2 regions of the Rhodococcus sp. NPDC058521 genome follow, and region 1 is predicted to be linked to the other one. Evidence: predicted binding sites of a transcription regulator. Region 1 holds the regulator's gene; the other holds the start of a gene.

Evidence for each region. The regulator LexA, encoded in region 1, represses DNA repair genes until DNA is damaged. The targets are predictions, from matches to a motif close to CGAACANNTGTTCG.
Region 2: the regulator LexA is predicted to act here: its motif matches at 1,725-1,738, upstream of ACFWO3_RS01930 (error-prone DNA polymerase).

Annotation. Positions count from the first base shown of each region.
Region 1 is NZ_JBHXNL010000018.1:29,620-33,828, forward strand. Features, by position in the region: gene ACFWO3_RS20605 (acyl-CoA dehydrogenase family protein) at 1-1,116, shown strand, start outside; gene lexA (transcriptional repressor LexA) at 1,176-1,940, opposite strand; gene ACFWO3_RS20615 (LysM peptidoglycan-binding domain-containing protein) at 2,183-2,677, shown strand; gene nrdR (transcriptional regulator NrdR) at 2,825-3,310, shown strand; gene hrpA (ATP-dependent RNA helicase HrpA) at 3,338-4,209, opposite strand, start outside.
Region 2 is NZ_JBHXNL010000001.1:412,900-417,108, forward strand. Features, by position in the region: gene arsB (ACR3 family arsenite efflux transporter) at 1-791, shown strand, start outside; gene ACFWO3_RS01920 (ArsI/CadI family heavy metal resistance metalloenzyme) at 799-1,224, opposite strand; gene ACFWO3_RS01925 (Rv2640c family ArsR-like transcriptional regulator) at 1,318-1,689, shown strand; gene ACFWO3_RS01930 (error-prone DNA polymerase) at 1,809-4,209, shown strand, end outside.

The sequences.
Region 1 (4,209 bases):
CACGAACTTTTCCGCGAGTCGTACCGGAAGTTCTTGACCCAACATGTCGAGCCCTTCCATGCGCAGTGGGAAGAACAGAACATCGTCGACCGCAGTGTGTGGATCGAAGCGGGAAAGCAGGGCTACCTCGGAACCGCCGTGCCGGAGGCATACGGCGGCGGGGGAGTCCGGGACTTCCGGTACAACGCGATCGTCACCGAGGAGACCACGCGGGGCGGGTTCAGTGGAATCGGATTCACTCTCCACAACGACGTCGTTGCCCCGTATCTGCTCGATCTCGCCAACGAGGAACAGAAGCAGCGCTGGTTGCCCGGTTTCGCATCGGGTGAGTTGATCAGTGCGATCGCCATGACGGAGCCCGGCACGGGTAGTGACCTGCAGGGCATCAAGACGCGGGCGGTGCGCGATGGCGAGGACTGGATCCTCAACGGGTCCAAGACGTTCATCACCAACGGCATCAACGCGGACATCGTGATCGTGGTCGCCTGCACCGACCCCGACAAGGGTGCACAAGGGTTCAGCCTCTTCGTCCTCGAGCGTGGGATGGAGGGATTCGAGCGCGGTCGCAATCTCGACAAGATCGGCATGAAGGCGCAGGACACTGCCGAACTCTCCTTCACCGATGTGCGGGTTCCCGGTGCAAACCTCCTCGGCGAAGAAGGTATGGGCTTCCTCTACCTGATGAAGAACTTGCCGCAGGAGCGGTTGTCGATCGCTGTCGTTGCCGTCGCGGCCATGGAGGCGTCCCTGGACATGACGATCCAGTACTGCCGCGATCGAAAGGCGTTCGGCAAATCGATCGGAAGCTTCCAGAACACCCGCTTCGTCCTGGCCGAACTCGCCACCGAGACGACCGCAGCCCGGGTTCTGGTGGACAAGTTCATCGAACAGCTCAACGCCGAGAAGCTCACCGTCCAGGAAGCTGCGATGGCGAAGTGGTGGACCACCGAGGCGCAGGTGCGGCTGATCGACCGATGCCTACAGCTGCACGGCGGGTACGGCTACATGAAGGAGTACCCAATCGCGAAGGCATACATGGACTCCCGCGTGCAGACGATCTACGGCGGCACGACGGAGATCATGAAGGAGATCATCGGCCGTGGGCTGAATCTCTGATCTGCGGACCGGAAATTGTGAAGGGCCGTCCGATCGGACGGCCCTTCACGATGTGTGATTCAGACCTTGCGTACGACGGTGACCACCTTGCCGAGGATCACTGCGTCGTTACCGGGAATCGGGTCGAACAACTTGTTGTGCGGCATCAGCCACACTTGGTCGTTCTTTCGCTTGAAAGTCTTCACCGTCGCTTCACCGTCGATCATCGCGGCGACGATGTCGCCGTTGTCCGCGACGTTCTGCTGACGAACGGCGACGTAGTCGCCGTCGCAGATCGCGGCGTCCACCATCGATTCGCCGACGACCTTCAGTAGGAACAACGAACCCTGACCGACCAATTCGCGCGGAAGTGGGAACACGTCCTCCACGGCCTCCTCCGCGAGGATCGGTCCGCCGGCAGCGATCCGGCCCAGTACCGGAACGAACGTGGGCTCGGGCAGTACTTCTGCGTCGACACCCTCGGGTGTTGCCTGCGCGACGAGGGTGGGGCGAGGTGGCTGAGCACCGGCTGCCACGTCCGCTGCGACCTCGTCGAGCCCGCGGACATCGACCGCTCGGGGACGATTGGGATCACGCCGCAAGAACCCCTTGCGTTCGAGCGTGCGCATCTGGTGTGCGACCGACGACGTGGAGGTGAGTCCGACTGCGTCGCCGATCTCGCGGATGCTCGGGGGATACCCGCGTTCGGTGACAGACGCGCGAATGACCTCGAGAACACGGCGCTGACGGTCGGTGAGCTCGGCGGGATTCGGGGCCGGCTCCGCGCTCGACCCTGCGGCCGAACCTGCGGCGTTCGAGTCTTCGGGCGAGCTGTCGTCCTTCATGCTGCGTGCCTCCGTGGGTGCGGGGTCGTGGGTGCTGGGTGGTGGGTGGTGGGTGGTGGGCGTCGAGCGGCGCATGCTGTGCGTTCTGCCACGAATCTAGCGACTTCTCCAGCCGTTATCAAACATTTGTTCGATTCGTGTCGCTCGAAATGGCGACATTGTCGGACCGCCGTGGTAGAAATCGAACATACGTTCTTTCGAACGTCTGATCGAACAGGGTGATCGACTACCGGAGGTACCAGATGAGCAGCGCAGTTCTCAGCAGGCGCGCGGTGGATTACGCAGAGACCGACTTGGGGCGCGCTGCGCACGGTCGCGGACCGGATGTGGTTCGTGAGCCACGGATCGCGGATCGCCGGCGGGGCCAGCGCAGGCCGGACTCGGGCGCGGTGCGATACATGGCGGACCACGTGCGGGTCTCGCAGGCAGATCATCGTGCGGTCGATATCGACGTTGGTTGGCGCACGATGCTCGCGACTGTGCTCGTCACGGCCGGGATTTTACTCGGCTTCGGTGCCGTCGCGTACGTGGTCACCGCCACCGGTGATGCTGCACTCGCCGAAGCGACCGAGGTCGTCCAGGTGGGAGCGGGGGAGTCTCTCACCGAGGTTGCCGAGCGAATCGCACCCGAGGTGCCGGCCCAGCAGATCGTGGACCGGATCATGGATCTGAATGCACTCACCAATTCCTCGGTTCATGCGGGGCAGAGTCTCGTGGTCCCTGCGTTGCGGGGCTGACGGCCCGTTCGGTGCTGCATGCGTGAGGTCGTGAGTCGAACGAGTATTCTCGAATGCTGTCAGTCACACCACCTTGCGTGGTCGCGTCGGCATCGTGCATTCGTTGCGGAAAGTCGCGGTCGCGTCGGCTACGACGAAGGAACCGCCATGCATTGCCCTTTCTGCCGGCACCCTGATTCACGTGTGGTCGATTCGCGTGAGGCAGACGAAGGCCAGGCGATTCGTAGGCGTCGTTCGTGCCCGGAATGTGGCCGTAGGTTCACGACCGTCGAGACGGCCATTCTGTCCGTGGTCAAGCGCAGTGGGGTTACCGAGCCGTTCAGTCGCGAGAAGGTGGTGCGCGGAGTTCGCCGTGCCTGCCAGGGCCGTCAGGTCGACAACGATGCCCTGAATCTGCTTGCGCAACAGGTGGAGGACGCGGTCCGTGCGTCTGGTTCCGCCGAGATTCCCAGTAACGAGGTCGGGCTCGCCATCCTCGGTCCACTGCGCGACCTCGACGAGGTGGCGTACCTGCGCTTTGCCTCGGTGTATCGATCATTCAGTTCGGCAGACGACTTCGCACGCGAGATCAAGGAACTCCGCGAACATCAGGCAGCCAAGGCCGAAGCCGAGGGCACGAGCCGAAATTCTTGAGCGTCGTTCTCCGGAATTGCCAGTGCCTCACCGGGCGCGCACAACGGCATCCATCATCTTGAGGATCCGTTTCTCCGACACTGCCACAGGCGTGCCCAACGATTGGGCGAACAGACTCACTCGAAGTTCTTCGATCATCCAGTGCACGGCGTTGACGTCTGCACCGTGATGGCGCTCCGGCGGGATCGACGCGAGCATTCTTTCGTAAGCGGCATAGACCCGATCGAGGACGTCCATTCCCTTGCGGTCGCGGTCGGCGCTCGCCGGCAAGGATTCGAGTCGGAGCGTTGCGGCCGCCAGGTAGCGCGGAAGTTCACGCACGCCGGCAACGCCGAGTTCGGTCACGAAGCCGGGGAACAGAAGCGTGTCGAGCTGTTCCCGAACATCCTCGGCTGCTTCACCGCGGGAGCGGGCGAGGACTGTCTCGAGTCGGTGCGCGTTGTCGAGGGCCGGGATGGTGAGTCGTAGCAGGATCGAGGCGTTGCGCGGCAGGGTGTCGCGGGCTGTCTTGACCAGTGCGTCGAATTCTTCGGGGCTTCTGACCGGTTCCTTCCACGAATCGATCAGTGCGTTGGCAGCTGCGTTTCGGCAATCCGCCACGAGAGCGTCGAGACTCCCGTCGGGGTTCTGTCCGAGGGTGAGACGCTGAGCGTTGCTCACGGCCGCCACGACCGTTTTCGTTCGAGTGGGAACCGTGCCGAGCAACAGTTCTCGAAGGCCCGCCCGGTTGGCCGCCTTCTGCTCCGTTGCAGTACTCAGAACTCGCACCGCCACTCCGTCGTTCTCTCGAACGAGCGCGGGATAGCCGACTACCTTCTGCCCGGCGACTTCGCGAGTAACCGTGGCAGGCAGTGTGCCGAGGGTTGCGGGTGTCCAGGCCAGTGCCGGTGGGCGTTCGG
Region 2 (4,209 bases), on a different contig from region 1:
TAGGGCCGTGGGCGCTCTACGGTTTGCTTTTCACGATCGTGATTCTGTTTGCGCTGCAGGGGGATCGGATCACGTCCCAGCCACTCGACGTCCTACGTATCGCAGTTCCGTTGCTCGCGTACTTCGCGATCATGTGGGGCGGCGGTTATGCACTGGGTGCTGCGATGGGGCTCGGCTACGGACGCACCACGACGTTGGCATTCACGGCTGCCGGCAACAACTTCGAACTGGCCATCGCGGTCGCAATCGCCACCTATGGCGCGACGTCGGGGCAGGCGCTCGCGGGCGTCGTGGGGCCGTTGATCGAAGTGCCGGTTCTCGTCGGGTTAGTCTATGTGTCCCTCGCCCTGCGAAAACGCTTCGCAGTTTTCGACGAAGGTCTGCCGATGCCCGAACGTCCTAGCGTGCTGTTCGTGTGTGTGAAGAACGGTGGAAAGTCGCAGATGGCGGCAGGTTTGATGCGGCGAGCGGTCGGCGATTCGGTTGTCGTCCGCTCGGCCGGGACGAAGCCCGGTTCGGCTGTTAATGCGCTCTCCGCCGAGGTGTTGCTCGAAATCGGCGTCGACATTTCCGGCGAATCTCCGACGCTGATCGACAGCCGTCTCGTTCGGCATGCCGATGTCGTGGTGTGCCTCGGAAACGAAGTCGATGTCAAACCGGTGGGCGGGACGAGCTTCGAGCGCTGGGAGACGGACGAGCCGTCGGAACGCGGCATCGACGGTATCGAGCGCATGCGGTTGGTGCGCGACGATATTGCGGCGAGAATCGCGGATCTGACGGCTCGTCTCTGATTCCCTGTCAGCAGCAGGGTGCAGTGCATTCGTCGGCGTCGCGGTTCTTCGGGCCGGAACCGAACGTCTCCGAGTCGGCGAGCACGGTGTAGACCTCCCACTTCTCGCCTGTCGGTGCGGTGACCCACACCTTGTCCTGAGTGGCGAAGCAACAAGTGGTCCCGATCTCCTCGTCCGTGAACATGCCTTCGTCGGTCAGGCGAGCGATCTCGCTGTGGACCTTCTCGCTGGATTCCACCTCCACTCCCAGGTGGTTGATCGATCCGCCTTTGCCTGAGTTCTCCAAGAGCACCAGCTTCAGCGGCGGCTCGGCGATGGAGAAGTTCGCATAGCCGGGCTTCAGTTTGGCCGGCTCGGTGGCGAAGAGTGCGGAGTAGAACTTCACCGACTCCTCCAGGTTGTCGACGTTGAGGGCAAGTTGAGCGCGTGACATGACAGCTCCTACATGTGAGACATAAGTCGAATTGGTAACAGGTTCAGAATCGCACCTTTTCGACATATGTCAAGAAGTCGGTAGTATCGAGGCATGCCCAAGACGCTGCCGGTGGTGGATATGAACTCGCCGATCTGTTGTTCCCCCGTTTCCGCTGGGGTGATGTCGGACGGCGATGCGCTCGAGCTTGCTCTGCGCTTGAAGGCGCTGGCCGACCCGGTTCGGATCAGGCTGATGTCGATGTTGCTGGCAGCGGACGGCGGTGAGGCCTGTACCTGTGACCTTGCGGTGGGGGTGGATCTACGTGAATCGACGGTGAGTCATCACCTCGGGCAGCTCAAGAAGGCGGGGATGGTCTCGTCGGCGCGCAGGGGCATGAACGTCTTCTACAGCACTCGGCCCGAGTGCCTCGACGCGCTCCGTCTGGTGCTCGATCCGAACTGCTGCACACCCGGCCGTAATTGACCTTCCGGGCTCTCGGGTGGCAGACTCGAATGCATCGAACATCAGTTCGATGATGCGTCTTCCCCAGTGGCATCTTCGGCTCGACCAGACTCAGCTCTGGTGTGAAGAGGTGCAGGTAGATGGGGTGGGAGAACGGTCCGCCGACATGGGCGGAGATGGAACGGGTGCTTTCGGGGAAACCCAGCAGGGTCCCTGCGGAGCAACTGTTTCCCGGTGACGGCAGTGACAGTCCTGCGTGGTCGCGCAAACGGGGTGAATATCGGGCCGACGTCGAGGCCGGGCGCACCACGGTGCCCTACGCGGAACTGCACGCGCATTCGGCGTTCAGCTTCCTCGACGGCGCTTCTTCGCCGGAGGAGATGGTCGAGGAGGCGGTGCGGCTCGGACTCGAGGCCATCGCCCTCACGGATCACGACGGCTTCTACGGGGTGGTGCGATTCGCGGAGGCGGCGCAGGCTCTCGGCATGCCCACGGTGTTCGGGTCCGAACTCTCGCTCGATTCGGTTCCGCGGGCCGGCTCGCCCGACCCGGGAGGATCTCACCTGCTGGTGCTCGCACGAGGGCAGGAAGGGTACCGGCGGCTCTCACGAGCAATCGCCACCGCACACATGGTTGGCGGAGAGAAGGGCAAACTTCACTACGACATCGACGAGCTTGCCGAGGCGGCCGATGGTCATTGGCAGATACTGACCGGCTGCCGAAAAGGCCACGTGCGCCGCGCACTTCGAGAAGGCGGTATCGAGGCCGCAGAACACGAATTGCGTCGATTGATCGACCTCTTCGGCGCTGACCGGGTCACCGTGGAACTGACGCATCACGGTGTCGCCGAGGACGACGAACGCAACGCAGCGCTCTCGAAGTTGGCCGAGATGCACGGCCTACCCGTCATCGCTTCCACCGCTGCGCATTTCGCGAACCCGGAACGTCGACGGCTGGCGATGGCTATGGCAGCCGTTCGCGCTCGCCGCAGCCTCGACGACTCGGCGGGCTGGCTTGCACCCACCGGTGGTGGGCATCTGCGTTCGGGGGAGGAGATGGCGACGTTGTTCGCGCAGTACCCGGGGGTCGTCGCTGCGGCAGCAGAACTGGGTCGTGAATGTGCGTTCGATCTGAAACTGATTGCGCCGCAACTGCCACCGTTCGACGTTCCGGAAGGTCATACCGAGGCGAGTTGGCTTCGTCAGCTCACGATGGAAGGCGCTGCCCGAAGATATGGCGCACCGGAACGACGACCGGACGCCTATCGGCAGATCGAACACGAACTGCACATCATCACCGAGCTGAACTTTCCCGGCTACTTCCTGGTGGTCCACGACATCGTGTCCTTCTGCAAGAACAACGACATCCTGTGTCAGGGAAGAGGATCTGCCGCCAACTCGGCGGTGTGCTTCGCCATCGGCATCACCAATGTCGATCCGGTGGGCAACAAGCTGCTGTTCGAGAGGTTTCTCTCGCCGGAGCGGGACGGCCCACCGGACATCGATGTGGACATCGAATCGGATCGCCGCGAAGAGGCGATCCAGCACGTCTACACGAAGTACGGCCGCAAGTATGCGGCGCAAGTAGCGAACGTCATCACCTATCGGGGCAAGTCGTCCGTTCGAGACATGGCTCGCGCCTTGGGATTCTCGCAGGGGCAGCAGGATGCGTGGAGCAAACAGGTGAGCAGATGGACCGGCATCGGAAAGGAAACCGGCACCGATATTCCGGCTCCCGTGCTGGAACTCGCCGCACAGATCGAGGGTTTTCCCCGCCATCTCGGTATCCACTCCGGTGGCATGGTCATCTGTGACCGCCCGATCGCGGACGTGTGCCCCGTGGAGTGGGCGCGCATGGAGAACCGCAGTGTTCTGCAGTGGGACAAGGACGACTGCGCGGCGGTCGGGCTGGTGAAGTTCGACCTCCTCGGTCTCGGCATGCTGTCGGCGCTGCACTACATGCTCGACCTGGTGGCCGAGCACAAGGGGCTCGACGTGAATCTGTGGGAGCTGGATCTGACCGAGGACGCCGTCTACGAGATGCTGCAGCGCGCCGATTCGGTCGGTGTGTTCCAGGTCGAGTCGAGAGCGCAGATGGCCACTCTGCCCAGGCTCAAACCACGCAACTTCTACGACCTGGTGGTCGAGGTCGCACTCATCCGTCCAGGACCGATTCAGGGCGGTTCGGTGCACCCGTACATTCGTAGGCGCAACAAGCTCGAGCCGGTGGTGTACGACCACCCGAGTCTGGAGAACGCTCTGGAACGCACCTTGGGGGTTCCGTTGTTCCAGGAACAGTTGATGCAGATGGCAGTGGACGTCGCAGGATTCACGCCGGCCGAGGCGGATCAGCTGCGCCGCGCCATGGGTTCCAAACGCTCGCCGGAGAAGATGGAACGACTTCGCGGTCGGCTGTATCGAGGAATGCGCGAGTTGCACGGCATCGAAGGAGAAGTGGCGGACCGGATCTACGAGAAGCTCTACGCGTTCGCCAACTTCGGTTTCCCCGAAAGTCATTCGCAGAGTTTCGCCTCGCTCGTGT